2 linked regions of the Aminobacter aminovorans genome follow. The protein of the gene in region 1 interacts with the protein of each later gene in a pairwise test. Links are inferred from orthologs where the notes say so. Each region holds a gene or a part of one and is shown on either strand. Other genes may lie near its edges.

Region 1 (14,206 bases):
AGTTCGCCGGCTAGCGCCTCGAGCTTTTCGATGCGGGTGCCGTGCAGGCCGACAATGGCGCCCTGCTTGTGCAGGATGCGGGCGATTTCTTCGCCGATGCCGCCGGATGCACCGGTGACGAGTGCCTTGCGGCCGGTCAGATCGAGCATGTTGCTACCTTCCTTGAAGAGCGCACCCTTCACACGGGTGGGGTCGTTTGAATTGCTCAGTCGCCTGCTTGGTTCGGGGCGCCTGCTTGGTTCGGGGCGCCTGCTTGGTTCGGGCGCCTGATTGGTCCAGGCCTGATGGGTTCGGGCGCCTGATTGGTTCGGCGCCTGAATGGTTCAGGCGAGCGCGGCGATGGCCGCGTCGATGTCGGCCGGGTTGTTGACGGCAGCCGTCGCGATTTCCTTGTTGATGCGGCGAGCGAGGCCCGACAGCACCTTGCCGGCGCCCACTTCATAAAGCGTGGTGATGCCGTTGTTGCCGAACCACTCGACCGTCTCGCGCCAGCGCACCTGGCCGGTGACCTGCTCGACGAGGCGGGCGGCGATCTCCTCGGGGTCGGTGATCGGCTTGACGGTGACATTGGCAACCACCGGCACGACCGGGACGTTCTTCTTCACGCCGGCCAGCGCCTCGCGCATCTTTTCCGCCGCCGGCGCCATCAGCGCCGAATGGAAGGGGGCGGAGACCTGCAGCATCAGCGCGCGCTTGGCGCCCTTTGCGGTGCAAAGGGCTGCGGCACGCTCGACCGCCGCCTTCTCGCCCGAGATGACCAGCTGGCCGCCGCCATTGTCGTTGGCGATCTGGCAGACCGAGCCTTGTGCCGCCTCAGCGCAGGCGGCGTCGACGTCGCCCTGCTCGAGGCCGATGATCGCAGCCATGGCGCCCAGGCCTGCCGGCACGGCGGCCTGCATGGCGTTGCCGCGGATGCGCAGCAGGCGGGCGGCGTCGGCGACCGAAACAAAACCTGCGGCGGCAAGCGCCGAATATTCGCCGAGCGAGTGGCCGGCGACATAGGCGACCTTGTCCTTGAGCGACAGGCCGCGCGATTCAAGCGCCCGGAACGCGGCCATCGACACCGCCATCAGCGCCGGCTGGGCATTGGCGGTCAGCGTCAGCGTCTCCTCGGGTCCTTCCCAGATCAGCCTGGACAGCTTTTCACCGAGCGCATCGTCGACTTCCTCGAAGACGCGGCGTGCCTCTGGAAAGGCATCGGCGAGTTCCTTGCCCATGCCGACGGCCTGGCTGCCCTGCCCGGGAAAAGTGAATGCAACGGCCATGTTGGTCTCCTGGCTACTTGCCGCATCGGCCCGGACCGGAATCGGTTTTTCGGGGTCGACGGGCAGACATATCACGCGGCGCGCCACCGGACGTCCTGGAACCAGCCGCGCGCCATATCGTTGTGCCTCTGGCGCAATGGATACCGCGAAGTCAAGTCTTGAGGGCTTTGGGACCCCAATGGGGCAAATAATCACAGAGAATTAATGCCAAATACGTTTTGTTTGCCCCCTCCTTCTCAATTTTGCCATATGCGCTAGGTTTTCGATGACAGTTTCGTGACGGTTGCGTGACGCTGCCGTCCAGCGTTCGAGGAAGTTGAGTTGGCAAAGCTGTTCGCGACAGGCAAGTCCGTCGCATATGACGGGGAAAACGAGGCTGAAGCACTCAGCCGGCGTGACTATGCATTGGGCGTCCTGCGCTCGGTGATGATCACGCTCGCCGTCTCGGCCGTGCTGGTCTTCGCCATCGAATTGGTTGCCCGCGGCTCCTTCATCGACACGCTCAATTTCTTCCAGCAGCCGTTCAAGCCTAGCTGGACCACGGTGGCGCTGTTCGCTTTGCTGATCATCGGCTTCGACGCTCTGCTCGGCCGCCCCTATAACGGCCTGTTGATCGTCGCACCCGTGGCGCTGATGCTGGCCTTCGTCGGCCACCAGAAGTCGCTCTATCTCGGCGACCCGCTCTACCCGACCGATTTTCTCTATGCCCGCCAGATCGTCGAACTGATGCCGCTTTTGGTGCGCGAGCGGCCGCTTGCCGGCATAGGCATTGCGGTTGGCCTCATCGGCGGCATCTCGCTGCTCGTGCTCGCCTGGCGCTACTGGCGCCGCCGCATGCCGGCGCTGTCGTTCTGGGCGCGCATGTCGCGCCTGGCGATCGCCATTCCGGCGCTGGCCTTCTTCGTCTCGATCATGGACTACGCCACCTTCTCGTGGACGCGCGATCGCCTGCAGATCATCCCGATGATGTGGGACCAGAAGGAAAACTACGCCTCCAACGGCTTTGCCATTGCCTTTGCGCTCAACGTGCCGATGGCCAAGGTCAAGGCGCCGCAGGGCTATTCCGACAAGGCCATCGACGCCATCGCAGCACCTTCGCAGAAGGCCGCCGTGCTCCCCGAGGAAAAGCCCGACGTCATCATCGTGATGAGCGAATCCTTCTGGGATCCGACGCGCCTGCCCGGCGTCGCGATCACGCCGGACCCGATCCAGAACGTGCGCGCATCGCAGTCCGGCCACGTCTTCTCGCCCGAATTCGGCGGCATGACCGCCAATGTCGAGTTCGAGGCGCTGACCGGCTTCTCCAACGCCTTCCTGCCGGCCGGCTCGATCCCCTACCAGCAATATGTCCGCGCGCCGGTGCCTTCGCTTGCCACCTTCTTCAAGAGCGAAGGCTACGACACCAAGGCCATCCACCCCTTCGGCGGCTGGTTCTGGAACCGCGCGCCGGTCTACAAGGCCTTCGGCTTCGACAAGTTCATGTCGGAAGAGAACCTGCCGCTGCTCGCCAAGCGCGGCCCGCTGGTCTCCGACGCCGCACTGACCGAAGAGATCATCCGCGAGGCCGACGCCACCGATCACCCCTTCTTCATGTTCGCGGTCTCGCTGCAGAGCCACGGCCCCTACGAGCCGAACCGCTACAGCGACACCACCCACAAGGTCGAGGCGCCGACGTCGCAATGGGCGCGCGATTCGATCCTGACCTATGCCGAGGGTGCTTCCGACGCCGACCGTGGCCTGAAGCGCCTGATGGACTGGGCCAGCAAGCGTGAGCGCCCGACCGTCATCGCCTTCTTCGGCGACCACCTGCCGCCGCTCGGGCCGGTCTATGTCGAGACGGGTTTCATGAAAGAGCCGGTCGCCAAGCGCAAGGCGCCGATCGACGAAATGCTAGTGCAGCACGAGACGCCGCTGGTCGTGTGGTCGAACCGCACCGGTGCTGCGCGCGACATCGGCTCGATCAGCCCGGCCTTCCTGCCGCTGCATGTGCTCGAGACCGCCGGCATCAGCCACCCCTATTATACCGGCTTCCTCGGCGACCTGCATGACCGCTACCGGGTCGTCGACCGCAACATGCTTCTGCCGCGCCAGGGCGAGTCGGTGTTCGACTGGTCGCGCCAGAAGGAGCTCGATCCGGCGATCCGCGATTTCCGCTGGCTGCAATATGACATGATGTTCGGCAAGCGCCGCGGCGCCAAGGGCTTCTTCCCCGAGACCGTCGACAAGGTTGTGGCCAACCGCACGCGTTCGCCGCTGTTCCTCCGGGACGAGGCATTCGGCTGAGCCAAAACCGGCCGGAAAGGCCGGTTTTCCTGAGAATCTCGGCCTTCCCCCTTGCCTTGGCTGCACTTAGCATGTAGACGCCCGCCATCTGCCGGTCCCAGCTGGGGGCTGAACGGAGGGCCGGAGGCTTTCTTGAAAGTCGCCGTGTGAAGCGAAAACGCTTCCGCCTCCCGTGTCTCCGCTCTCGACCGTCTCGTCGTGCTCCTTTCTTCCCCTGAAGGCCGCAAGGTCTCGAAGGGTCAGGGAGGTCGCAGAGGCTCTAGCCGCCGGGACCGGAAGATGGAAACGAAGAAAGGCAAAAACTATGGCTCTTTATGAACATGTGTTTCTTGCCCGCCAAGACCTCTCGCAGCAGCAGGTCGATGCACTTGTCGAACACTACAAGGGCATCATCACTGCAGCTGGTGGATCGGTTGGCCGGGTCGAGAACTGGGGACTGAAGTCCCTCACCTACCGCATCAACAAGAACCGCAAGGCGTATTACACGCTCATGGACATCAGCGCTCCGTCGGCTGCCGTCAAGGAAGTCGAGCGCCAGCAGGGCCTGTCCGAAGACGTTCTGCGCTTCCTGACCGTCAAGGTCGACGCGCATGAAGAAGGCGTCTCCGCCATGATGCAGAAGCGCGAAGAGCGCTCCGAGCGTGGCGATCGCGGTGGCTTCGGCGACCGTCCGCAGCGCAGCTTCGGCGACCGCGACCGCGGCGACCGTGGTCCGCGCAGCTTCGGCGACCGCGATGGCGGTGGTGATCGTGGCCCGCGCCGTCCGCGCGAAGGCGTTGAAGGGGGTGCAGAATAATGGTCGACATCAATCAGATCCCGACCCGTCGTCCTTTCCACCGCCGTCGCAAGACCTGCCCGTTCTCCGGCGCCAACGCACCGAAGATCGACTACAAGGACGTGCGTCTGCTGCAGCGCTACATTTCCGAGCGCGGCAAGATCGTTCCTTCGCGCATCACCGCCGTCAGCCAGAAGAAGCAGCGTGAACTCGCCCAGGCGATCAAGCGCGCCCGCTTCCTCGGCCTGCTGCCCTACGTGGTGAAGTGATTTCAGTTCCGGCCCGGCGGCATCCGCCCCGGGCCGGAATACTCCCTGCCGCGACGGGCGCGGTCGGGTGAAGCTCAAATCCCGGGTTGGATTTCTCAGGAAATCCTAACTGCCGCGACAGGCAGGACAGCGAAACCGGCGGCAACGCCCGCATTGCTTCCTTGCCCGTTGAATTTTTCCGCTGCCTGTGCAGCCAACGACCGCTGCCTCTGCAGCCAACGAAAGGACAAGGACAATGGACGTCATTCTCCTCGAACGCATTTCCCGCCTCGGCCAGATGGGCGACACCGTCAAGGTCAAGGACGGCTTTGCCCGTAACTTCCTTCTGCCCAAGGGCAAGGCGCTCCGTGCCAACGAAGCCAACAAGAAGAAGTTCGAAGGCCAGCGCGCCCAGCTCGAAGCCCGCAACCTCGAGCGCAAGTCCGAAGCCCAGCAGGTCGCCGACAAGCTCGACGGCAAGTCGTTCGTCATCGTGCGCTCGGCTGGCGAAACCGGCCAGCTCTACGGTTCGGTCTCGACCCGCGACATCGCCGATCTGCTGATCGCCGAAGGCTTCACGATTGCCCGCAACCAGGTCGAGCTCAACCAGCCGATCAAGACCATCGGCCTGAGCAACGTCGCCATCGCGCTGCACGCCGAAGTCGAAGTCACCATCACGCTTAACATCGCGCGCACGGCCGACGAAGCCGAGCGTCAGTCGAAGGGCGAGACGCTGACCACCGCCGAAGCCATCTATGGCGACGACATCAACGAAAACGCCCGTCCGGACAGCTTCTTTGATCCGAACGAAGACGGCGAAGGCGACGAAGGCTGATCCCAGCCTCTGTCCCGAACCAGTTTTCTGGACCAAGCCCGGATGGCAACATCCGGGCTTTTTTTGTGCCAGGCGTGGAACTTGGCAGCGTCGCTCCTATTTTGAGGAAAGGACTACACGACTGACCTTTTCGCGAGCGCGCCATGAATATGCTGTTGCAACGCATCGTCGGGAAGCTTGTGCGTACCGGCAATCTGACAGTCACCGGCCCCAACGGACGATCGCACCGTTTCGGCGATGATACGGGCGACCCTGTCCACCTCCTGATCAAGACGCGGCGTGCCGAAAACGCCATCACGCTCGACCCGATGCTGGCTTTGCCCGAGGCCTATATGGACGGCGATGTCGACATCGTCGGCGGCGACGTGCTCGGGCTGATGCGGGTGGTGTTCCAGAATCTCGGCAATGGCAGCATCGACACTGCCTGGACCAAGGCGCTGGACAATCTGCGGCTCGCCTTCCGCCGCTTCCAGCAGGTCAACACGACAGCCCGTTCCAAGCGCAATGTGCAGCGCCACTACGACCTGTCGGGCGAGCTCTACCGGCTCTTCCTCGACACCGACATGCAATATTCCTGCGCCTATTTCGCCGACCCCGAAATGACGCTGGAAGAAGCCCAGATCGCCAAGAAGGCGCATATAGCAGCCAAGATGCGGCTCAGGCCCGGTCAGTCGGTGCTCGACATCGGCTCCGGCTGGGGCGGTCTCGGGCTCTACCTTGCCCGCACCTTCGAGGCGCAGGTGCTCGGCGTGACCTTGTCGACCGAGCAGCATGCGGTCGCCACCGAACGGGCCCAGGCCGAAGGGCTGGAGAACCGGGTCCATTTCGAGATCAAGGACTATCGCGACCTGGTCGAGCGCTTCGACCGCATCGTCTCCGTCGGCATGTTCGAGCATGTCGGCGTCAACCACTACCGGACCTTCTTCGACAATGTCGCCAAGCGCCTGAAACCCGACGGCGTGATGGTGCTGCATTCGATCGGCCGCGCCGGCCCGCCGGCCTCGACAAGCGCCTTCATCCGCAAGCACATCTTCCCCGGCGGGTACATTCCCGCCTTGTCGGAGGTGCTGCCGGCGATCGAAAAGGCCGGCCTGATGGTCACCGACGTCGAGATCCTCAGGCTGCATTATGCCGAGACGCTGAGGCACTGGAGCCTGCGCTTCGCCGCCAACCGCGACAAGGCCAAGGCGATCTATGACGAACGCTTCTGCCGGATGTGGGAATTCTATCTCGCCGCCTCCGAGGCAGCCTTCCGCTGGCAGGACCTGATGGTCTTCCAGATCCAGCTCAGCCACCGCAACGACACGCTGCCGCTGACCCGCGACTATATCGGCAAGTGCGAGAAGGCGCTGGCCATGCACGAGATGGGACACCGCCAGACGAAGCTCGCCGCGGAAGCCGAACCTGCCGCCAAGACCAGCCGCCGCAGGAAGGTCGGCGACAGGGAATAAGATCGCCGCCAACGCGGGACTGGGGCCTTGCGTCTCATGCGGCTCCCATAGGAAAAAGCCCGTCTCTCCCTGAGCCCGGGCTTTTTTCATGACCTATGCCATCTACGCCCTAGCAGCCCTTGCCGAGATCGCCGGCTGCTTTGCCTTCTGGGCCTGGTGGCGGCTCGACAAGTCGCCGCTCTGGCTGGCGCCCGGCCTCGTCGCGCTGGTCGCCTTCGCCTGGCTGCTTGCCCTTGTCGAAGCCGATGCCGCCGGCCGCACTTACGCCGCCTATGGCGGCATCTACATCGCGGCGTCCTTGTGCTGGCTATGGCTCGCCGAAGGCATCCGCCCCGACCGCTGGGACATGATCGGCGCCATCATCTGCATCCTCGGCGCCTCGATCATCCTGCTTGCGCCAAGAGGCGCCTAGAGCGCTTCCGCTTCTGTGCGAACCGCGGAAACGACCCTTGTTTTCTTCGAACCGCGGAAACGACCCTTTTTGCGCAATTCCGAACGGAAAACCGCTTCACACTTTTCCTGGAGTTGCTTCAGCGAACCTGCCGCCCGGCCGTGCCAGGCCTCGTCACCATTTGACCTGCAGGCCGACATTGCCTTCGAAGGTCCGGCTGCGCTCGCCACCCAGGTTGAAGCTGTAATCTGCCACCGCAAAGGCTGTGACCTTGTCGGTGAAGCTATGGCTTATGCCCGCGCCGAGCTCGAGCCTGGTGCCGCCCGTCTCGACCCGGATCGCGTCGCTGTCGAAATAGGTGACGTCCTCGCCGTTGAAGCCGTGCCAGAGATTGGCCTTGAGATAAGGCTTGAGCTGGCCCGAGGCGGTGTCGAACGTGCCCTCAAGGCGCGCGCCGATGCGGCCGGTGACGCCGCGCCCCTCGTCGAAGCGCACGCCCGACAAGGTGTCGTCGGCGTCTTCAAGGGAAACATCCTGCCAGATGATCTGCGCCTGCGGCTCGAGCATCCAGCCTTCGGTCAGGGTGATCGGTGCCCCCGCTTCCAGCGAGGCGGTCACCACGCGGCCGTCGGTATCGATGCCGATGGCGCGCTCGGAGCTTGCGTCGCCGCCGAGCCAGCTTCCCATCAGCACGGCATCGACATACCAGCCGCCTGGCCCGACATGGGTGAAGTAGCCGCCGACGCTGTAGGCATCGAGGTCGAGCTTGCCTGCGGCAAGGTCGGCCTGACCCTGGACTGCACCGCTGATATCGGCATTGAGGCTGGCATAGCCGAGGAACAGGCCGGCGGCATTGCGCGCCCCGGCCTCGGTCTCGCCACGCCAGAAATCGAGCCCTGCCTGGATACCCAGGGTCGTGGCGTCGGCCGAAGGTGAAACCGTGCCGGCCCAGTCCTGCCGGGAGCTGGAGCCGAAAACCCGGCTCCATGTGGTCGAAAGATCGTCGCCGCCGGCAAGGAACCCCTGTTCGCCGCGGCGCTCATGAAATGTGCCGAGCGTCGCCAATGCCACGTCGCGGGCCATTGGCGGCATCACCGAATAGACAGCCGTCTCGGGCCGGATCAGCGGGATGCCGGGCTCGCCCGGGTCAACCGGGTTGACCAGTTCGGAGCGCAGATACCAGTTCTCGCCCAGCCCTTGGGCATCGCCCCGGAACAGCAGATATTCGTAGGCGCCATAAGCCACCGGGCTCGCCAGCGTGAAGGCGCCGGAGTCGGTGGTGCCGCCCGATGTCGCTTCGACGACAAGGATGCCATCTGCATTGGTCTGCTGACCGGTGCCGCCAAGATTGACCACGATGATGCCGGTCGAACCGCTGGCGTTGCCGCCCTCGATCACCAGCCTGTCGGACGGCGCGCCGTCGCCTGAAACAACCGTGTCGAGCCTGAGATAACCGCCGGCGCCGATGTAGTTGCCAATGACGGTGAAGCTGTCGGCGGCACTTGCCGCACCATTGGTCAGGTCGACGGTGCCGGCATTTGTCAGCGTCACCGCATTGCCCGAGGTGAAGGCGCGCACGGCGGCGTTGACGCCGGCACCGGCGCGCAGCGTGCTCGATGCGTCGATACTCAGGCTGCCGGTGTTGGAAAGCCCATCGCCCAGCACGAAATCGCCGTCGAGCGTGAATTCGGACCCTTGAGTGAGATTGACGGTTTCCCAGTTGACGTAGCGCGCGACCGAAGTCGAGCTGGTGCCCTCGAATGTCAGCGTGTCGATGCTGGCGCTCGTGCCGCCATTGATGACCTGTCCCGCGGCAAAGCTCGCCTCGGTCAGGCCGAGCAGCAGCGCCGTGTCCTGCCCCGTGCCCATAACGACATTGCCGCCAATGCTCCCGCCTCCCAACCAACGGAAGGTGTTGTTGCCGTTGCCGAGATCGACGAACGTGCCGATCGACGCGGTGCCGGAAACTTCCAGCAGATCGTTGCCCTGCACCGCTTCGATGGAGGTGTCGATCGTGCCTCCCGACATCCGCATGACGTTATTGGCCTGCTCCAGATCGACATTGCCGATCCGCCCGCCGGTCATGGTCACGAAATCGCCGGCAAAAAACTCACCGATGATGCGGCCGCCGCTGATCGTCGCCGTATCGAGCGAACTGCCCTGGTTGAGCGAATTGATCACGCCGCCGGTCATGATGAAGACATCGGCGCCGCCGCCCTGGTTGACGGCGCCGTCTATCGTTCCCGAATGGATTTCGACGCGATCGACGAAACCGCCGAACACCACATCGCCAGTGATCGTGCCGGTGCCGCCCGCCGGCAGGGTCAGCGAATTGGTGCCGTCAGTGTCGGTCAGCCCTACGCTCGCACCGCTGTCGCAGACATAGATGCTGTTGCCGGCGGTCGGCGTCAGGTCGCAGGCGGCAAGGCCGGCCTGCGTCGAACCCAATAGAACCATGGCGGTGGAAGCCAGCCAGGTCAGTCGAGCCGGTGCAGGGCGAAGAATGTGCATGTTGCCTCCTCAAGCAGACGAGGCCCGCGCCGCAGCAGCGCAATTCGGCCCCTGCTAGCCCTCGGACAAATGCTTCGCCATGTGCCGCATCGCGATTAACAGCCCTGGGAACCGCAAGGATCAGCGAATACCCGAATAAAATCAACTGCAGATGTATACAAATTACCCCGGAATTGTGCTGAACGCCTTCTTGGTAAACAAGACGGCTCGCGGATTATTCCTGTTTTGTTCCTTCCGATTTCCGGCTACAGTTTCGCCGATTCGCGTGGCTCGGTTTCCGCTGCCGGCGGCTGCCGTGGGAAGTCTGGCTCGCAGGAGGCATCTCTTCCCGTTGGTTCAATGGCCTGCCGCGTACAGTTCGGCTCTGAGGATTCGATGGCTTTGGAGAAATTTGCGAGCCAGGATTCGGCAACAGTCAAATTGATTCCGGCAGTAGGACTCATGTCCTGTGGATGGTTTCGCCCAGCCTGTGAATTCTAGAGCAAACTGGCCTTGAAACCCACCTAAAGCAGATTGAGCCAGCAATTCGATATCGGACTCTGCTAGGGGAGTATCTGGTTCAGCGACGGGGACGACATTGGCAGAGGCAGCGCGCAAATTCGAGGTGGCGGAAGCGACCCCGCTCTATCGGGAAGCCCCCAACAACATCGAGGCCGAGCAGGCTTTGCTCGGCGCCATGCTGGTCAACAACGACGCCTTCTACCGCGTCTCCGACTTCCTCAAGGCGACCCATTTCTACGAGCCGCTGCACCGCAAGATCTTCGAGGTTTCCGCCGAGCTCATCCGCATGGGCAAGATGGCGAACCCGGTGACGCTGAAGACCTTCCTGCCCGCCGACGAAAAGGTCGGCGACATGACGGTCATGCAGTATCTCGTCGCCCTTGCCGCCAACGCCGTCACCGTCATCAACGCCTCCGACTACGGCCGCGCCGTCTATGACCTCGCCACCCGCCGTGCGCTGATCACCGTCGGCGAGGACATGGTCAACATCGCCTATGACGCGCCTGTCGACATGTCGCCGGCCGAGCAGATCGAGGACGCCGAACGGCGCCTGTTCGAGCTCGCCGAAACCGGCCGCTATGACGGCGGCTTCGAAAGCTTCTCCGATGCGGTCAAGACCGCCATCGACATGGCCAGCGCCGCCTATATGCGCGACGGCCATCTTTCCGGCGTCGCCTCCGGCCTGCACGACCTCGACGCCCGCATGGGCGGCCTGCAGTCCTCCGACTTGATCGTGCTCGCCGGCCGCCCGGGCATGGGCAAGACCTCGCTCGTCACCAACATCGCCTTCAACGTCGCCCATGCCTATGTGCCGGCGCAGCAGGCGGACGGCTCGTTCAAGGCCGAAAATGGCGGCGTGGTCGGCTTCTTCTCGCTCGAAATGTCGTCCGAGCAGCTCGCCACCCGTATCATTTCCGAGCAGGCCGAGGTGCCCTCCTCCAAGATCCGCCGCGGCGATCTCACCGAGGCCGACTTCGAAAAGCTGGTCAGCTGCACCCAGACGCTGCAGAAGATCCCGCTGTTCATCGATTCGACCGGCGGTATCTCGATCGCCCAGCTCTCGGCCCGCGCCCGCCGCCTCAAGCGCCAGCGCGGCCTCGACCTGATCATCATCGACTATATCCAGCTGATGCAGGGCTCGTCGGCCAAGTCGTCGCAGAACCGCGTCCAGGAAATCACCGAAATCACCACCGGCCTCAAGGCGCTGGCCAAGGAGCTCAACGTTCCGATCATCGCGCTGTCGCAGCTGTCGCGTCAGGTCGAAAGCCGCGACGACAAGCGCCCGCAGCTCTCCGATCTTCGTGAATCGGGCTCGATCGAGCAGGACGCCGACGTCGTGATCTTCGTCTACCGCGAGGAGTACTACCTCAAGAACAAGGAGCCGAAGCCCGGCACCGACGAATATCTCAAGTGGGAAACCGACATGAACGAGGTGCGCGGCAAGGCCGAAGTCATCGTCGCCAAGCAGCGTCACGGCCCCACCGGCACCGTCAGCCTCGGCTTCCAGGGCGAATTCACCCGCTTCTTCGACCTCGCACCAGAGCATCATCTGCCCGACAGGTTCGGGGAAGAGTAACGCATGCCAGAGCTTGCGCTCGTCGTTGGCGACGGTGGCGGGACAGCGCCCCCCTCTGTCCCCATGTTGATCAGAGGGCCGGACATCTCCCCCACAAGGGGGGAGATTGGCTGGCCGCTCACCTCTCGCCAATCTGGAGCGCCGCAGATTGAGGCACCGTCGCGCCTGACGGCTGATCTCCCCCCTTGTGGGGGAGATGTCCGGCAGGACAGAGGGGGGCAACGTAGAACTCTGCCTTTCCATTCTTCCGAAAGGCACCCGCTCCATGGCTAAAGCCCGCGTTCAATTCATCTGCCAGAACTGCGGGACGGCGCATCAGCGCTGGGCCGGCAAGTGCGATTCCTGCGGCGAGTGGAACACGCTGGTCGAGGAAGGCACGGCGGGCGGCATCGGCAGCGGTCCCGGTTCGCTCAAGAGCGCGCGCAAGGGCCGCGCGGTAACGCTGACCTCGCTCGACGGCGACATCGAGGATGCGCCGCGCATCGTCTCTGGCATCAGCGAACTCGACCGCGCCACCGGCGGCGGCTTCGTGCGCGGCTCGGCGCTGCTGATCGGCGGCGACCCCGGCATCGGCAAGTCGACGCTGCTGACCCAGGCGGCGGCGGCGCTGGCCGCACGCGGCCACCGCGTCGTCTATGTCTCGGGCGAAGAAGCGGTGGCCCAGATCAGGCTGCGCGCCCAACGCCTCGGCGTCGCCTCGACACCCGTCGAGCTTGCCGCCGAGACCAATGTCGAGGACATTCTCGCCACCATCGCCGACGGCAAGCGGCCGGACCTGGTCATCATCGATTCGATCCAGACCTTGTGGACGGACCTCGCCGATTCGGCGCCGGGCACCGTGACCCAGGTGCGCGCGGCGTCCCAGGCGATGATCCGCTACGCCAAATCGACGGGTGCGGCGGTGGTGCTCGTCGGCCATGTCACCAAGGAAGGCCAGATCGCCGGTCCCCGCGTCGTCGAGCATATGGTCGACGGCGTGCTTTATTTCGAGGGCGAAGGCGGCCACCATTTCCGCATCCTGCGCACCGTCAAGAACCGCTTCGGCCCGACGGACGAGATCGGCGTGTTCGAAATGTCGGACAAGGGCCTGCGCGAGGTCGCCAATCCGTCCGAACTGTTCCTCGGCGAACGCCATTCCAAGGCGCCGGGAGCTGCGGTCTTTGCGGCGATCGAAGGCACCCGTCCGGTGCTTGTCGAGATCCAGGCGCTGGTCGCCGCCTCCAGCCTGGGCACGCCGCGGCGCGCCGTCGTCGGCTGGGATTCGTCGCGGCTGTCGATGATCCTCGCCGTGCTCGAGGCGCATTGCGGCGTGCGCTTCGGCCAGCACGACGTCTACCTCAACGTCGCCGGCGGCTACCGCATCTCCGAGCCGGCGGCCGATCTGGCCGTGGCTTCCGCACTGGTTTCATCGCTCACCGGTATTGCCCTGCCTGCTGATTGCGTCTATTTCGGCGAAATCAGCCTTTCTGGCGCCGTGAGGCCGGTTGCGCATGCGCAGCAACGCCTTAAAGAGGCCGAAAAGTTGGGCTTCGGAAGGGCCGTGCTGCCCTCCGGCAGTGGGGAGCTCGCAGGTGGAATCGGAGCCGGTTCGTTCCAGCCGACCGCACTCGCGGATCTGGTGGCGCGGATAGCCGGCTCAAGGCGAAGCCGCGCGGAAGAGACGGACTGAAACCGTCGCCATGGAGTGAGTGGACACGATGCCGATTACGCTGCTTGACGGAATTCTTGTCGGCTTCACCCTGGTCTCGGCGATGCTCGCCATGGTGCGCGGTTTTTCCCGCGAAGTGCTGTCGGTGGCGTCCTGGGCCGCTGCCGCTGCTGCCGCCTTCTTCTTCTACAAGCCGGTGGTGCCTTACGTTCAGCCCTATATAGACAACGAAAAGATCGCCATGGCGGCTGCCGCCGGCATCGTTTTCGTCATCGCGCTGATCGTCGTCACCATCATCACCATGAAGATCGCCGATTTCATCATCGACAGCCGCATCGGCGCGCTCGATCGCACGCTCGGCTTCCTCTACGGTGCCGCCCGCGGCATCCTGGTCGTTGCCGTCGGCCTTTTGTTCTTCAACTGGCTGGTCGGCCCCAACGCGCCCGCCTGGGTCGCCGAGGCGAAGTCGCGCCCGCTGCTCGAGAGCATCGGCACCTCGATCGAGAACCTTCTGCCCGAGGACCCCGAGAATTCGATCCTCAAGAAGCTCAATTCGCAGACCGGCGAACCGGAAGCCGGCGCCACCACGCCGCCGGCCGAGACGCCTGCCGAAGGCGACGCGCCGGCCGAACCGGCACCGACCAACAACTGATTTCGCATGAGGCGGGATGGCGCGTTGCCCTTCCCGCCTCATCGCACTATATAGCGTTTTTGCGACAAGA
Region 2 (14,582 bases), 500 kb from region 1 along the record:
GGGCTGAAGCGAAACCAGTCGGTCACCGAAGGCGTCGCCTTCTTCCAGATGGGAGGGATCGTGCTCGGTCTCTGGGGGCGCGAACAACTGGCATCCGACGCCGGGGTTCCCAACGGCAAGGGAGGCTTCTCGGGCGTGTCCATTGCCTACAACACCCGTTCCGAGGCGGAGGTCGACGAGATCCTGGCGACTGCCGAGAAAGCCGGCGGCCGCATCGTCAAGCCGGCGCAACGGGCCTTCTGGGGCGGCTGGTACGGCTACTTCGCAGACACCGAAGGCCATCTGTGGGAAGTGGCCCACAATCCCGATTTCCCTATAGCGGAGGATGGCAGCATCTTGCTGCCGTAAGGGGCGATAGGTTTGCAGGCCCTGCCGAAAGCCGGTATCGAGGAGCCGTCGAACGAGGCCGCCATGAACCACGACAGCTACGACAATGACTATATCGCCGGCATCCTGAATTCGGTGAAGACGATCGCGGTCGTAGGCGCCTCGGCCAATGAGGTGAGGCCGAGCTATTTCGTCACAAAATACCTGATCGACAAGGGCTATGAAGTCTTTCCGGTCAATCCGGGGCATGCCGGCAAGGACATCCTCGGCCGCATGGCATATGCCAGCCTTTCCGACATCCCAGCCTCAATCGACATGGTCGACGTCTTCCGCGCCTCGGCGGCTGTGCCTGGTATCGTCGACGAGGTGCTCAGGCTCGATCCGCTGCCCAAGGTCATCTGGATGCAACTCACCGTTCGCCATGACGAGGCTGCTGCGCGTGCCGAGGCCGCCGGCATCAAGGTCGTCATGAACCGCTGCCCCAAGATCGAATATGCGCGGCTTGCCGGAGAAATCGGCTGGAACGGCGTCAATTCCGGTATGCTCTCCGCGAAGCGCCCGGTGATGCGCGAGGGTTTCCAGAGTTTTGGCATCCGCGCAAGATAATCCGGCATCCGTGCGCGTTTTTGCAATGCCGCGCAAATAATCTCTGCCTGCTCCGGCAGATGTGAAATTTTCGTCTTTGCTTTCCGCCGCAGCCTTGGCCAAAGATGCCAGCTGATTTGACGAACCTATTCTTTGGAGGAAAAAGATGTCCCAGCGCGCCCCTGGTTTCAACACGCTTGCCGTCCACGCCGGCGCAAAGCCCGATCCGGCGACCGGCGCTCGCGCCACGCCGATCTACCAGACGACGTCATACGTCTTCGACGACGCCGATCATGCCGCCTCGCTTTTCGGGCTCAAGGCTTTCGGCAATATCTACACCCGCATCATGAACCCGACCCAGGCGGTTCTCGAGGAGCGCATCGCAGCCCTTGAAGGCGGCACCGCAGCGCTTGCCACCGCCTCCGGCCATGCCGCGCAACTGCTGGTGTTCCACAATCTGATGCGCCCGGGCGACAATTTCGTCGCCGCGACCCGGCTCTATGGCGGCTCTATCAACCAGTTCGGCCATGCCTTCAAGAATTTCGGCTGGGAAGCGCGCTGGGCCGACACCAACGACATTGCGAGCTTCGACAAGCAGATCGACGGCAAGACCAAGGCGATCTTCATCGAGAGCCTGGCCAATCCCGGCGGCACCTTCGTCGACATCGAGAAGGTCGCCGACATCGCCCGCAAGCACGGCCTGCCGCTGATCGTCGACAACACGCTGGCAAGCCCTTATCTGATACGCCCGATCGAGCATGGTGCCGACATCGTCGTCCATTCGCTGACCAAGTTCATCGGCGGCCACGGCAATTCGATCGGCGGCGTCATCGTCGATGGCGGCACCTTCGACTGGTCGAAGTCGGGCAAGTACCCGATGCTGTCGGAGCCGCGGCCTGAATATGGCGGCGTCGTGCTGCACGAGACCTTCGGCAATTTCGCTTTCGCCATTGCCGCCCGCGTGCTCGGCCTGCGCGATCTTGGCCCGGCGATTTCGCCGTTCAACTCGTTCCTGATTCTGACCGGCCTCGAGACCTTGCCGCTGCGCATGCAGCGCCATTGCGACAATGCGCTGACCGTCGCCGGCTGGCTCTCCGACCATCCCAAGGTCGAATGGGTGGCTTATCCCGGCCTCAAGAGCGACAAGAACCATGCGCTGATGAAGAAGTACTCGCCCAAGGGCGCGGGCGCCGTCTTCACCTTCGGCCTCAAGGGCGGCTACGAGTCAGGCGTCAAGTTCGTCGAGGGCCTGGAACTGTTCTCGCACCTTGCCAATATCGGCGACACCAAGTCGCTGGTCATCCACCCGGCTTCGACCACCCACCGCCAGCTCTCCGACGAGCAGAAGATCGCGGCGGGCGCCGGGCCTGATGTCGTGCGACTGTCAGTCGGCATCGAGGATGTCAGCGACATCATCGCCGACCTCGAACAGGCGCTGGCCAAGGCCTGATCGGCCGTGCAAGACTTGGCCCCGGCAGATTGCGCTGCCGGGGCCTTTTGCTGTTTGGGAGTTCGATCTTGCCGAGATTTCTTACCATCGACGTCAATGGCATCGAGCCGGAAGCGGGCGCGCCGGCCAGCGACCGGCTGATTTCGGGCGACCCGAAATTCAGCACCTGGAATGCCGAGGAGGCCGACGGCGGCCTCTATGCCGGCATCTGGCAGTCGACGCCGGGCAAATGGCGCATCGATTATGACGAATGGGAGTTCTGCCACATCCTGTCGGGTGTCTCTGTCATCGCGGAGGAGGGTGGCGAAGCCCGCACTGTGCGGGCCGGCGACAGCTTCGTCCTCAGGCCCGGCTTCAAAGGAAGCTGGGAAGTGCTTGAAACGACTCGCAAGGAATATGTGATCCGCCTCTGAGCGTCAGCTTTTTCCCGTGTCGAATTTTTCCGCTGCCTCTTCCAGCGCGTCGATCTCGTTGGCGCAGAGGAGCGGCTTCAGCGCCTCGAACTTCTCCGCAGGCCATCCGTAGACCTTGAGCCCCAGCAATTTGTCGACAACGGCTTGCGGAAAGCGCGTCTTGATCGGCACGGCCGGATTTCCAGCAACGATGGTGTAGGGCGCCACGTTCTTGGTGACGATCGCACCGGAAGCAATGATGGCGCCTTCGCCGATGTTCACGCCGGGCATGATCATGGCGCGCATGCCGATCCAGGCGCCATCGCCGATGATCGTGTCGCCCTTGCCGGCATAGGCATCCAGAATGAACTCCGGGAAGGGATAAAGGCTGAACCAGTCCGTGCGGTGCGTATGGTTGCCGCCAAGCAGGATCACCGCCTCGGCGCCGATGCAGACATAGTCGCCGATATGGAGCTGGTCGATCGGCCAGGCGGGCTGCCAAGCCTTGAGGCTGTATTCGTCGCCATAGAGATAGCGCACCACGCTGTCTTCGAACGACCCCGACCACGCGTCGCTGTAATAGCTGTGTGTGCCGCGAACATGGATGTTCGGGTTTGTCACGGTCTCGTGCAGCAGTTCCACCTTGGACCAGTGCTTGGCGTCGTTTTTCATTGCTTTAGATCCTCGGGGCGCACCCCAGCCACTCAGGCTTTGGTGGCGAATACATGAAGCCAGTTGGTTGGCTGGCGGTCGTAGCCGCTGCCTCTGCGGCTGGTGATTTCGATTTGCCCGTTCCAGCCGCGGTCGCCATATGCGCCTGCCAGCCATTCCGGGGAAGGGTAGTTATAGTACCTTCCGAAGCGGTCACGCCCCTCGGCCTCGCCAGCCTTGAAGCTTGCATAAAACACCCCTCCGCGGACCAGCGCCCGCTGAACACGGGAAATGACTGCCGGTAGATGTTCGCGCGGCACATGCAGCAGGCAGGCATTGGCCCACACGCCGTCATAGGCGTCGACTTCGTCGATGTCGTCAAACAGAAGGACCTTGACGGTTCGGCCAAGGCGTCTCGCGGCCGCCGCCGCGATTGCCTCCGTACCATCTGACGGCGTTACGTCGAAGCCCTCGGCAAGCATGGCCTCGCTGTCTTGTCCCGCGCCGCATCCGAGTTCCAGCACGCGGCCGCCGGCGGGCAGGCGGGCCATGAAGTCGTGGAGATGGTGCCTGCTCGCCGGCTGGCCCCTTGCCGTGTAGGTTTCTGCCTCGTTCGAGTAGAACCGGATCGTTTCCTGGTCTTTGGCTTCCCTCACGATCGCTCCGATAGCTGGTGTCCGCAAAACAGGCCATCGAGATCGTCATCAAGCCCGCATATCCGCTCAACCGACAGCCGAGCGTCATTTGAGAGGAGCCACTACCGCAGCAGGCATGGAAAGTTCCAGTACCGAGCATTGAGCCAGCTGTCGCAGCGAAAGTTAGCAATAGCTGAAATCATGGGTGTTCACCGGCCTTGCGCAATGGTGAGGCGGCATCCTATTTACAGGGCAAAGCCTCTGAACCGATTCTGCCCGTCCGGCGCCGGAATCCCCTCACGATAAAGGGATAGTCGATGAAGAACCCCGTCGAAACATACATGAACCTCGTTCCGATGGTGGTCGAGCAGACCAACCGCGGCGAGCGCGCCTACGATATCTTCTCGCGCCTGCTCAAAGAGCGCATCATCTTCATCACCGGTCCGGTCGAAGACGGCATGGCGACGCTGGTCTGTGCCCAGCTGCTGTTCCTCGAAGCCGAGAACCCGAAGAAAGAGATCAACCTCTACATCAACTCGCCCGGCGGCGTGGTTACCTCGGGCATGGCGATCTACGACACCATGCAGTTCATCAAGCCGGCGGTTTCGACGCTGTGCATCGGCCAGGCCGCTTCGATGGGCTCGCTGCTGCTCTGCGCCGGCCACAAGGACATGCGTTTCGCGACGCCGAACGCCCGCATCATGGTGCACCAGCCTTCTGGCGGCTTCCAGGGGCAGGCCTCCGACATCGAGCGTCACGCCCAGGACATCGTCAAGCTCAAGCGCCGTCTCAACGAGATCTATGTCAAGCATACCGGCAAGGACTACGAGACCATTGAAAAGACGCTCGACCGCGACCATTTCATGACCGCGGACGAGGCTCGCGACTTCGGATTGATCGACAAGGTCATCGAAAGCCGCGACGTCGCCGAGGGTGCCACGGCTTCGTGATTGGATGCTTCGACCTGCCTGCAGGGCAACATCTCGCATTTTTGAGGTGCCCTGCGGCATTTCGGACACATTTTGCTGTTCCCTCGGTGGAAGCGTCGGCCTACGTTAAGGTGGCGTTGAGCTTCGACGGCTTAGCGTTGTTCAAGGGTGCCGCGACTCGTTGCAGCGACTTCTGGAATGTGAGTGTACGGAGCTCGTTGCGGCGGCCATGGGATGGCGGTGGCGGCGTCCGTCGTTAGATTGCATATGCGCCCCGGAGCCAGACCTTCGGCCGGGCGGCAGTGAAAGGACTTGGACAAGATGAGCAAGGTCAGCAACGGCGGCGGCGACTCCAAGAACACGCTCTATTGCTCGTTCTGCGGCAAGAGCCAGCATGAGGTACGCAAACTCATCGCCGGCCCGACCGTCTTCATCTGCGATGAGTGCGTCGAACTGTGCATGGACATCATCCGCGAGGAGAACAAGACCTCGATGGTGAAGTCGCGCGAGGGCGTGCCGACCCCGCAGGAAATCCTCAAGGTTCTGGACGACTACGTCATTGGTCAGCCTTACGCCAAGCGCGTGCTGTCGGTGGCCGTCCACAATCACTACAAGCGCCTGGCACACGCCTCCAAGAGCAATGACGTCGAGTTGGCGAAGTCCAACATCCTGCTGATCGGCCCGACCGGCTGCGGCAAGACGCTGCTCGCCCAGACGCTGGCCCGCATCATCGACGTGCCGTTCACCATGGCGGATGCGACGACGCTGACCGAAGCCGGTTATGTCGGCGAGGATGTCGAGAACATCATCCTCAAGCTGTTGCAGTCGGCCGACTACAATGTCGAACGCGCCCAGCGCGGCATTGTCTATATCGACGAAATCGACAAGATCAGCCGCAAGTCTGACAATCCTTCGATCACCCGCGACGTCAGCGGCGAGGGCGTGCAGCAGGCGCTGCTGAAGATCATGGAAGGCACCGTCGCTTCCGTGCCGCCCCAGGGTGGCCGCAAGCACCCGCAGCAGGAATTCCTGCAGGTCGACACCGCCAACATCCTGTTCATCTGCGGCGGCGCCTTTGCCGGCCTCGACAAGATCATCTCGGATCGCGGCCGCAAGACATCGATCGGCTTCGGCGCCACCGTCGCTTCGCCGGAAGACCGTCGCAGCGGTGAGGTGTTCCGTCTGGTTGAACCGGAGGATCTGCTGAAGTTCGGCCTGATCCCCGAGTTCGTCGGCCGTCTGCCTGTGCTGGCGACGCTCGAGGACCTCGATGAGCCTGCGCTGATCCAGATCCTGACCGAGCCGAAGAACGCGCTGGTCAAGCAGTACCAGCGCCTGTTCGAGATGGAAAATGTCGACCTGACCTTCCACGAGAACGCGCTGTCGGCGATCGCCAAGCGCGCCATCGAGCGCAAGACCGGCGCTCGCGGCCTGCGTTCGATCATGGAAGCGATCCTGCTCGACACCATGTTCGAGCTTCCGGCGCTGGAAGGCGTGCAGGAAGTGGTTATCTCGGAAGAGGTGGTGACCGGCAGCGCCCGGCCGCTCTACATCTACTCCGAGCAGAAGGAAAAGAAGGGCAACGTCAGCGCCTGAGGCCTGGCCGTTTCCCTTGGAACCGCTCCAGCGAACGGCGCCCCAGCGGCGCCGTTGGCATTTTGGAGCCTCGTCGGTTCGGGCCGGCAAACGCTACAGCGCCGTGCGTCCCTGGATGCGCAAAGGACGCTGTGGAGGTTTGAAGCGGTGCATGATCCTTTCCGAAAATCGATTCCGATTTTCGGGGTCGTGCACAAGCGTGATTGGCCTTGATGTTTACCCGGCGAAGCTCCAACTAACGGAAGAAGAGGCGATGGGTGGGTTTTCGTGCTGTAATGCCGCGCGGTAATCGGCGGTAGGCGGAACCGTCCATGGTCGTTAATATGAGATTCGCGGTTGGCGCTCGCGCGGCTGCGAAATGAAAGGTTGGACAATGGCCAAAATATCCCGCTCTTCCAGCGAAGGTACCTTCGCAGTCCTGCCGTTGCGCGACATCGTCGTGTTCCCGCACATGATCGTCCCGCTGTTCGTGGGACGTGAAAAGTCGATCAAGGCCCTGGAAGAGGTGATGGGTCAGGAAAAGCAGATCCTGCTTGCGACCCAGATGAATGCCGCCGACGACGATCCCGAGCCCGATGCGATCTACGACATCGGCACGCTCGCCAACGTGTTGCAGCTGCTGAAGCTCCCTGATGGCACCGTCAAGGTGCTGGTCGAAGGCACGACGCGTGCCAAGATCCAGTCCTTCACCGACAAGACCGACTTCCACGAGGCCCACGCTCTCATCCTGAGCGAGCCTGAAGAGGAAGAGGTCGAGGTTGAGGCGCTGGCGCGTTCGGTGGTTTCCGACTTCGAAAACTACGTCAAGCTGAACAAGAAGATTTCGCCCGAAGTGGTTGGTGCCGCCAGCCAGATCGAGGACTATTCCAAGCTTGCCGACACGGTGGCATCGCACCTCGCGATCAAGATTACCGAGAAGCAGGAGATGCTCGGCACGCTGTCCGTCAAGGAGCGGCTCGAAAAGGCGATGGGCTTCATGGAAGCCGAAATCTCCGTCCTGCAGGTGGAAAAGCGCATCCGCAGCCGCGTCAAGCGGCAGATGGAGAAGACCCAGCGCGAGTACTATCTCAACGAGCAGATGAAGGCGATCCAGAAGGAACTCGGCGAAGGCGAAGACGGCCGTGACGAGTCCGCCGAGATCGAGGCGCGCATCAAGAAGACCAAGCTGTCGAAGGAGGCCCGCGAAAAGGCGGATGCCGAGCTCAAGAAGCTGCGTTCGATGTCGCCCATGTCGGCTGAAGCCACCGTCGTGCGCAACTATCTCGACTGGATCCTGTCGATCCCGTGGGGCAAGAACTCCAAGGTCAAGCAGGACCTGAACTTCGCCCAGGAGGTGCTCGACACCGACCACTACGGCCTCGACAAGGTAAAGGACCGCATCGTCGAGTATCTCGCCGTGCAGAGCCGCCAGAAGAAGCTGAAGGGGCCGATCCTGTGCCTCGTCGGTCCTCCCGGCGTCGGCAAGACCTCGCTCGGAAAGTCGATCGCCAAGGCGACCGGCCGAGAGTTCGTGCGCATGGCGCTCGGCGGCGTGCGTGACGAGGCCGAGATCCGCGGTCACCGCCGCACCTATATCGGCTCGATGCCCGGCAAGGTCATCCAGTCGATGAAGAAGGCGAAGAAGTCCAATCCGCTCTTCCTGCTCGACGAGATCGACAAGATGGGCCAGGACTTCCGCGGCGATCCGTCGTCGGCGCTGCTCGAGGTGCTCGATCCGGAACAGAACGCAACGTTCATGGACCACTATCTCGAGGTCGAATACGACCTGTCGAGCGTGATGTTCGTGACGACGGCAAACACGCTGAACATCCCTGCGCCCCTCATGGACCGCATGGAGATCATCCGCATCGCCGGCTACACCGAGGACGAGAAGGTCGAGATCGCCAAGCGGCACCTGATGCCTAAGGTTGTTCGCGACCACGCGCTTCAGCCCAAGGAATTCTCGGTTTCCGAGGATGCCATCCGTGCCGTGATCCAGACCTACACCCGTGAAGCGGGCGTGCGCAGCCTCGAGCGCGAGCTGATGAAGCTCGGGCGCAAGGCCGTCACCGAGATCATCAAGACCAAGAAGAAGTCGGTGAAGGTCACCGCCGCCAATTTGGACGATTATCTCGGCGTGCAGCGTTATCGCTTCGGCCAGGTCGAAGGCGAAGATCAGGTCGGCGTCGTCACCGGGCTTGCCTGGACCGAGGTCGGCGGCGAGTTGCTGACGATCGAAGGCGTGATGATGCCCGGCAAGGGCAAGATGACGGTCACCGGCAATCTGCGCGACGTCATGAAGGAATCGATTTCTGCGGCGGCATCCTATGTCCGCAGCAGAGCGCTTGATTTCGGTGTCGAGCCACCTCTGTTCGACAAGCGTGACATCCACGTGCACCTGCCCGAGGGCGCCACGCCGAAGGACGGTCCGTCCGCAGGTGCCGCCATGGCGACTGCGATTGTTTCGATCCTGACCGGCATTCCGGTCAGGGCCGATGTGGCGATGACCGGCGAGATCACGCTTCGCGGCCGTATCTTGCCGATCGGTGGCCTGAAGGAGAAACTCCTCGCAGCGCTGCGGGGCGGCATCAAGAAGGTGCTGATTCCGGAAGACAACGCCAAGGATCTGGCGGAGATTCCGGAAAACGTGAAGAGCGGCATGGAGATCATCCCGGTTTCCCGGGTCGGTGAAGTGCTGCGTCATGCACTGGTCAGGATGCCTGAGCCGATTGAGTGGACCGAGCCGGTCGACGTCCCGGCCTCCAAGCCGGATGCCGGCGAGGATGCCGGCAAGGGTTTCGCTCATTAGTTGTATCTAAAGTCACCGCCAAAACAAAAAGCCGGGCTCATGCCCGGCTTTTTCATGTGAAGAAACCGCGGAATTCTGGGCTTTTTGCGCCTTTTCGACTTGGTTGTGCCCGCACTTTTTCCTAAAGTCCGTGTCCTACCGGCTGAGTCTATGTCCCGGTTTTCTCATGGAAGGGAATTTGAATGAACAAGAACGAACTAGTGTCCGCCGTCGCCGAGGCTTCCAAGCTCTCGAAGGGTGACGCGCAGTCCGCTGTCGACGCTGTTTTTTCCGTCATCACCGGCGAACTGAAGAACGGCGGCGATGTCCGGCTCGTCGGTTTCGGAAATTTCACCGTGTCAAAACGCGCGGAGTCGACTGGCCGTAACCCGCAGACGGGTGCGGAAGTCAAGATCCCGGCTCGCACGGTCCCGAAGTTCTCGGCCGGCAAGGGCCTCAAGGACGCGGTCAACTGATCGCTTTCTTGCCGACATCATGACTGAAAAGCCGGGCTTGCCCGGCTTTTCTTTTGCCTCGGAATGGAGGCGTAACGGCGGCCCTACGGCTCAGTAGACCTGAGTTTTCGACCGGCTGATGAAGAAGCCGTGGCCATCATCGCGGACGCAGCTCAATCCGGCCTTGTCGGACGTGCAGCTGAAGGGGCCCTTTTTCCAGCTGTTGCCATATTCAAGCCTATGCGAGCCGTCGCAGCATCCGGTGTCGCCAACATTCTGATAACGCTTGGCTTTTCCTGATTTTCCGAGGACAAACCTGAGATAGGTCGGCTCGATACGGTCGCAGCCAAGTTCCGGCCCGCCATCTTCGGGTTTGTAGACCTCCGAGCCGCCCGCAGGCGTGTACTGGCAGCCGACATTGCCCGACGGCATATTGAAATAGATGACGCCGCCGTCGGCCGGGAAGCTCTGTTCTACGGCGCGTGCATCGATCGAGATCAGGGCGAACACCCCACGAGCAAAGAACGCACAACCCCTCCAGCACAATTCCACGGTTTCGCGAGTGCCAGGATAGCACCGGAACGCAAACTTGGGGCAACAGAACGGGGGGCGAAAGCGCCAACAAAAAGGGCCGCTGCTGCGGCCCTTTTCCGTGTTCGACTGGTTCGGTGAAGGTCTACGCCTTGACCAGAAATGCCTCGCGCGGCAGGTCGGACAACACCTCGGCGCGGTTGCCGCGCAGGATGACAATCTCCTCGAGGCGCAGGCCGAAGCGGCCCTGCAGATAGATGCCGGGCTCGATCGAGAACACATTGCCTTCCTGCAGGATCGTCTCCGACGTGCCGGTGATGTAGGGCTGCTCGTGGATGTCGATGCCGAGGCCGTGGCCGGTGCGGTGCAGGAAGTTCGGGCCGTAGCCGGCGGCGGTGATGACGTCGCGGGCAGCCTTGTCGACTTCCTTGGCGGCAACGCCGGGCTTTGCGGCGGCAATCGCAGCCTGCACCGCACGTTCTAGGACGCCATGCACCTCGTCGAACCCTTCCGGCTTGTCGCCGAACACACCGACGCGGGTCATGTCGGAGGGATAGCCGTCCTTGCGGCCGCCGATGTCGATCAGCACGGCCTCGTTGGCCTTAAGCTTGCGGTTGCCGGTGTGATGGTGCGGGAAGGCACCGTTCTCGCCGAAGCAGACGCTGACGAATTCGCCGGTCGCGCCATTGGCCGCATAGAAGTCACGGATGGCCTTGCCGACCTCGAGCTCGGTCACGCCTTCCTTCAGCGCGGCGAAGCCTGCCTTCATGGCGCCGTCATTGAGCACCGCGTTCATCTTGAGCAGGGCGTACTCGGCCTCGTCCTTCTTGCCGCGCAGGAAGCTCACCGTATCGTTCAGGAAGCTGCGCTTGGCGCCGGGCAGGGCATCGAGCGCGAGCAGCGCGAAATCGGCGCGCATGGTCTCGTCGAGGGCAACCGAGACGGTGCCGCCATCAACGCCACGATTGATGCCGCAATCGGCGAGCAGCTGCGACAGGGCCGCCTGCGGGCCGTCGGCATCGGCCCAGGGATAGAAGGGCAGCTTGGTGAAGGGGCGCTGGCTGTCGGCGTTCAGCACCGGCATCAGGAAGCCCGCATGCTTCTGCGACACGATCAGCAATACCGGGCGTTCGTCGCCATGGGGCGACATGCCGGCGAGCCAGACAAGGTGCGAGGAGGGGCCAACGACCACAAGGTCGGTTCCCGTCTCAGCCATGCGCTCGCGCAACCGCGCCATCCGCTCTTCGTACATCGTCTCTGCCTTCTCGGAGTTGGGGAGGGGGGTAATGTTTGGGAGGGGGTAATGTTTGGGGAGTGGGTAATGTGTCAGGTAAGGGCGATGGGACCGCCGCAATGGGCGGTCCCTGCCAGGCCGGCTCGTCAGTTCTTCTTGACGAGACGGTAATAGACGAAGTCGGACGTCGCGCCGTTGACGTAGCCCTCGACGTTCTTGGCACGCGCAACCTGGGTCGCGGCCTGGAACATGATGACGATCGGCGACTTCTCCTGCACCTTCTTCTGCAGGTCGACATACATCGCGCTGCGCTTGGCCGGGTCGGCCTCGGCGAGAGCTGCCTTGGTCTCGTTGTTCAGCTCTTCCGGAACGGCCCAGCCGTTACGCCACGTGGTGGTCGACTGGTAGTTTCCGTCCGAGTTGTCGGTGTTGTAGGCGAAGGCCTTGGCGTTGGAGTGCGGGTCCATGAAATCAGGGCCCCAGTACAGCAGCATCGCCTCATGCGTGCGGGCGCGGTACTTGGTGATCACCTGCGAACCGGTGCCCGGCACGATGTCGAAGTTGATGCCGGCTTCGGCGAAGCTTGCCTGCAGCGACTGCGCCATGTCGGTGAACGGCGTCGAGTTGATGACGTCGAGCGTCACTTTGATCGGCGTCTTGATGCCGGCGTCAGCCAGGATCTGCTTGGCCTTGGCGGGATCGTAGCTGTAGGGCGTCTCGTCGAGCGAACCCGGGAAACCCTTCGGCCAGAAAGCCTGGTGCGTCTGCATCTGGCCCTTGAGGAAGGTGTCGGTCATGCCCTGGTAGTTGACCAGGTAACGGGCGGCGTCCCAGACGGCCGGCGGCGTCAGCGTTTCGGTCTTCTGGTTGAACGACAGGAAGTGCACGGCCGCCTGCGGATAGGTCTCGGTCGTCACCTTGTCGTTGCCGGCAAGCGTCGCGATCTGGTCCGAGGTCAGGTTCTTGGCCATGTCGACATCGCCCGACTGCAGCAGCAGCTGCTGGGTCGCGGCTTCGGCGACGTGGCGGATGATGACGCCCTTGATCGCGGGCGCGCCGTTGAAATAGTCGGGGTTGGCGGTCAGGTTGATCAGCTCGCCGGGGCGGAAAGCCTTGAGCACGAACGGGCCGGTGCCAGCCGAGTTCGACTTCAGCCAGGCATTGCCCATGTCGCCATTGGCCTCGTTGGCCTGCAGCGTCACCGCATCGACGATCGAGCCCGGACGGGCGGCCAGCACGTTGAGCACGAAGGCCGAAGCGAAGTCGCCCGCATACTTGATGACGACCTTGTTGCCGTCGGCCTTGACCATCGAATCGAAATTCTCGGGCGTCCAGCCGAGCTGGGTCAGGATGAAGGCCGGCGCCTTGTTCAGTACGATGACGCGCTTGAACGAATAGACCACGTCCTCCGCGCGCAGCGGGTTGCCCGAGGTGAACTTGACGCCGTCGCGCAGCGTGAAAGTGATTGTCTTGTTGGCGTCGTCGACGGCCCATTCCTTGGCGAGGCCAGCGGCCAGCGTCTTGGTGTCGGCGGCGTCGTACTGGACGAGACGGTCATAGGTCTGGGAGACATATTCGCCCGACGAGAACTCGTAGGCCTCGGCCGGGTCGATGCTGACGATGTCGTCGATGTTCTGCGCCACCACGAGCACGCCTGCGGGCGTGGCTGCAAGGCTGATAGCGGGCGTCATCGGCATCGCCAGCGCCGCGGCGAGCAGCGCGGCTTTGAACAGTTTCATCATTTTCTCTCCTTTTTGGTTCCCGTTGTCTTCTCTTCGGCCCTTGAACCGCGCAGGGCCGGATGCTCCGTGCGCGACCTGAACATCGGCAAGGTGCCGGTCCAGAGCATGCGCGCGAACTGTTGGGTGTCGTTCGACCAGGAATGCGGACGATTGCCGCGGAAGTGCAGGCTGTCGCCGGGCGAAAGCACCATCTCTTCGTCCTCGAGGCGCTGGGTGATCGAACCCTCGAGGATGAACAGGATTTCCTCGCCTTCATGGCTGACCGTCTCGGAGCGGTAGCCTGGCGGGACGTTGAGGACGAAGGACGACAGCACGTTGCCGGTGAAGTCGGCAGCGATGCGCTCGTAGACGATCGACGAGCCGTCGACCGAGAATCGGTTGCGCTCGGCCGCCCGCGTCAGTCCGTCTTCCGCGCTGGGCGTGGCGATGAAGTAATACACACCCACGTCGAGGCTGCGGGCGATCTGGGCGAGGGTGCCAAGCGAGGGGGTGGCGTGATCGCGTTCGACCTGGCTGAGGTAGCCGACCGAAATGCCTGCGGCATCACACAATTCCTGCAACGTCATCGACAGCTGGCGACGGCGGGCACGGATCAGCGCGCCAACCTTGGGCTGGCTCGACGGCGTGTTTTTGCTGGCCTCCGAGGACACGCTTTTTTTGCTCCCATCAAATTTTTTTTGATCTAAGCAAAATTATTTGTATAGTCCAAGCAGAATTTTGCTCGACAGAAAACATCCGTGCCGCATCCGCGACGCGGCCAATGTGGTAGGAACAAAGACCGCGTGGCATCAGAAATCGACTCCGCCGCTAAGGCGCTTCCAACAGGGCCTGGCGGCTCGTCGCGCAATGCGCGGCACGCCTGGAAGACAGTGAAGGGCGTGCTTGGCGTCATCGTCGCCGTCGCCTTCACCTTCCTCGGCCTCCTCGCCATCACCTTCTTCATCGGCCGGGTCGTACCGATCGATCCGGTCCTCGCCGTCGTCGGCGACCGTGCCCCGCGCGCCGTCTACGAGGCCGTCCGCATCGAGATGGGCCTGGACAAGCCGCTGATCGTCCAGTTCTTCCACTATGTCGGCAACGTGCTGACGGGTGACCTCGGCATGTCGGTCTCGACGGGCCGGCCCGTCGCCGAGGATCTGGCCCGCGTCTTTCCCGCAACGCTGGAGATGGCGACGATCGGCATCATCATCGGCGTGCTGATGGGCGTGCCGATGGGCGTCTATGCCGCCAGCCGTCAGGGCAGTCTCGTCGACCAGGTCATCCGCGTCGTCGGCCTGCTCGGCTATTC

The links.
Region 2: the proteins of rplI (region 1) and lon interact in binary tests that used the Escherichia coli proteins (3 or more experiments, as listed by UniProt). The link is inferred for Aminobacter aminovorans from one-to-one orthologs.

The regions. Positions count from the first base shown.
Region 1 is NZ_UFSM01000001.1:4,202,974-4,217,179, forward strand. What follows is about bases 3,888-6,616. They hold rplI (50S ribosomal protein L9), read left to right. Parts: upstream 3,888-4,827; coding sequence 4,828-5,406; downstream 5,407-6,616. Other genes in these bases: rpsF (30S ribosomal protein S6), read left to right, coding at 3,888-4,344; rpsR (30S ribosomal protein S18), read left to right, coding at 4,344-4,592; DY201_RS20775 (cyclopropane fatty acid synthase), read left to right, coding at 5,550-6,616. In the rest of the region: fabG (3-oxoacyl-[acyl-carrier-protein] reductase), read right to left, coding at 1-149; fabD (ACP S-malonyltransferase), read right to left, coding at 324-1,265; DY201_RS20755 (LTA synthase family protein), read left to right, coding at 1,692-3,548; more of rpsF, read left to right, coding at 3,853-3,887; more of DY201_RS20775, read left to right, coding at 6,617-6,857; DY201_RS20780 (YnfA family protein), read left to right, coding at 6,946-7,269; DY201_RS20785 (autotransporter family protein), read right to left, coding at 7,423-9,759; DY201_RS20790 (replicative DNA helicase), read left to right, coding at 10,337-11,836; DNA repair protein RadA, read left to right, coding at 12,102-13,505; DY201_RS20800 (CvpA family protein), read left to right, coding at 13,534-14,136.
Region 2 is NZ_UFSM01000001.1:3,701,619-3,716,200, reverse strand. What follows is about bases 6,541-9,645. They hold lon (endopeptidase La), read left to right. Parts: upstream 6,541-6,938; coding sequence 6,939-9,353; downstream 9,354-9,645. Other genes in these bases: DY201_RS18310 (HU family DNA-binding protein), read left to right, coding at 9,536-9,645; clpX (ATP-dependent Clp protease ATP-binding subunit ClpX), read left to right, coding at 6,541-6,565. Also shown: DY201_RS18355 (VOC family protein), read left to right, coding at 1-348; DY201_RS18350 (CoA-binding protein), read left to right, coding at 412-933; DY201_RS18345 (O-acetylhomoserine aminocarboxypropyltransferase), read left to right, coding at 1,079-2,362; DY201_RS18340 (cupin domain-containing protein), read left to right, coding at 2,431-2,775; DY201_RS18335 (CatB-related O-acetyltransferase), read right to left, coding at 2,779-3,426; DY201_RS18330 (class I SAM-dependent methyltransferase), read right to left, coding at 3,459-4,088; DY201_RS18325 (ATP-dependent Clp protease proteolytic subunit), read left to right, coding at 4,358-4,990; more of clpX, read left to right, coding at 5,291-6,540; more of DY201_RS18310, read left to right, coding at 9,646-9,808; DY201_RS18305 (DUF6636 domain-containing protein), read right to left, coding at 9,899-10,297; DY201_RS18300 (M24 family metallopeptidase), read right to left, coding at 10,464-11,570; DY201_RS18295 (ABC transporter substrate-binding protein), read right to left, coding at 11,699-13,291; DY201_RS18290 (helix-turn-helix domain-containing protein), read right to left, coding at 13,291-13,944; DY201_RS18285 (ABC transporter permease), read left to right, coding at 14,173-14,582.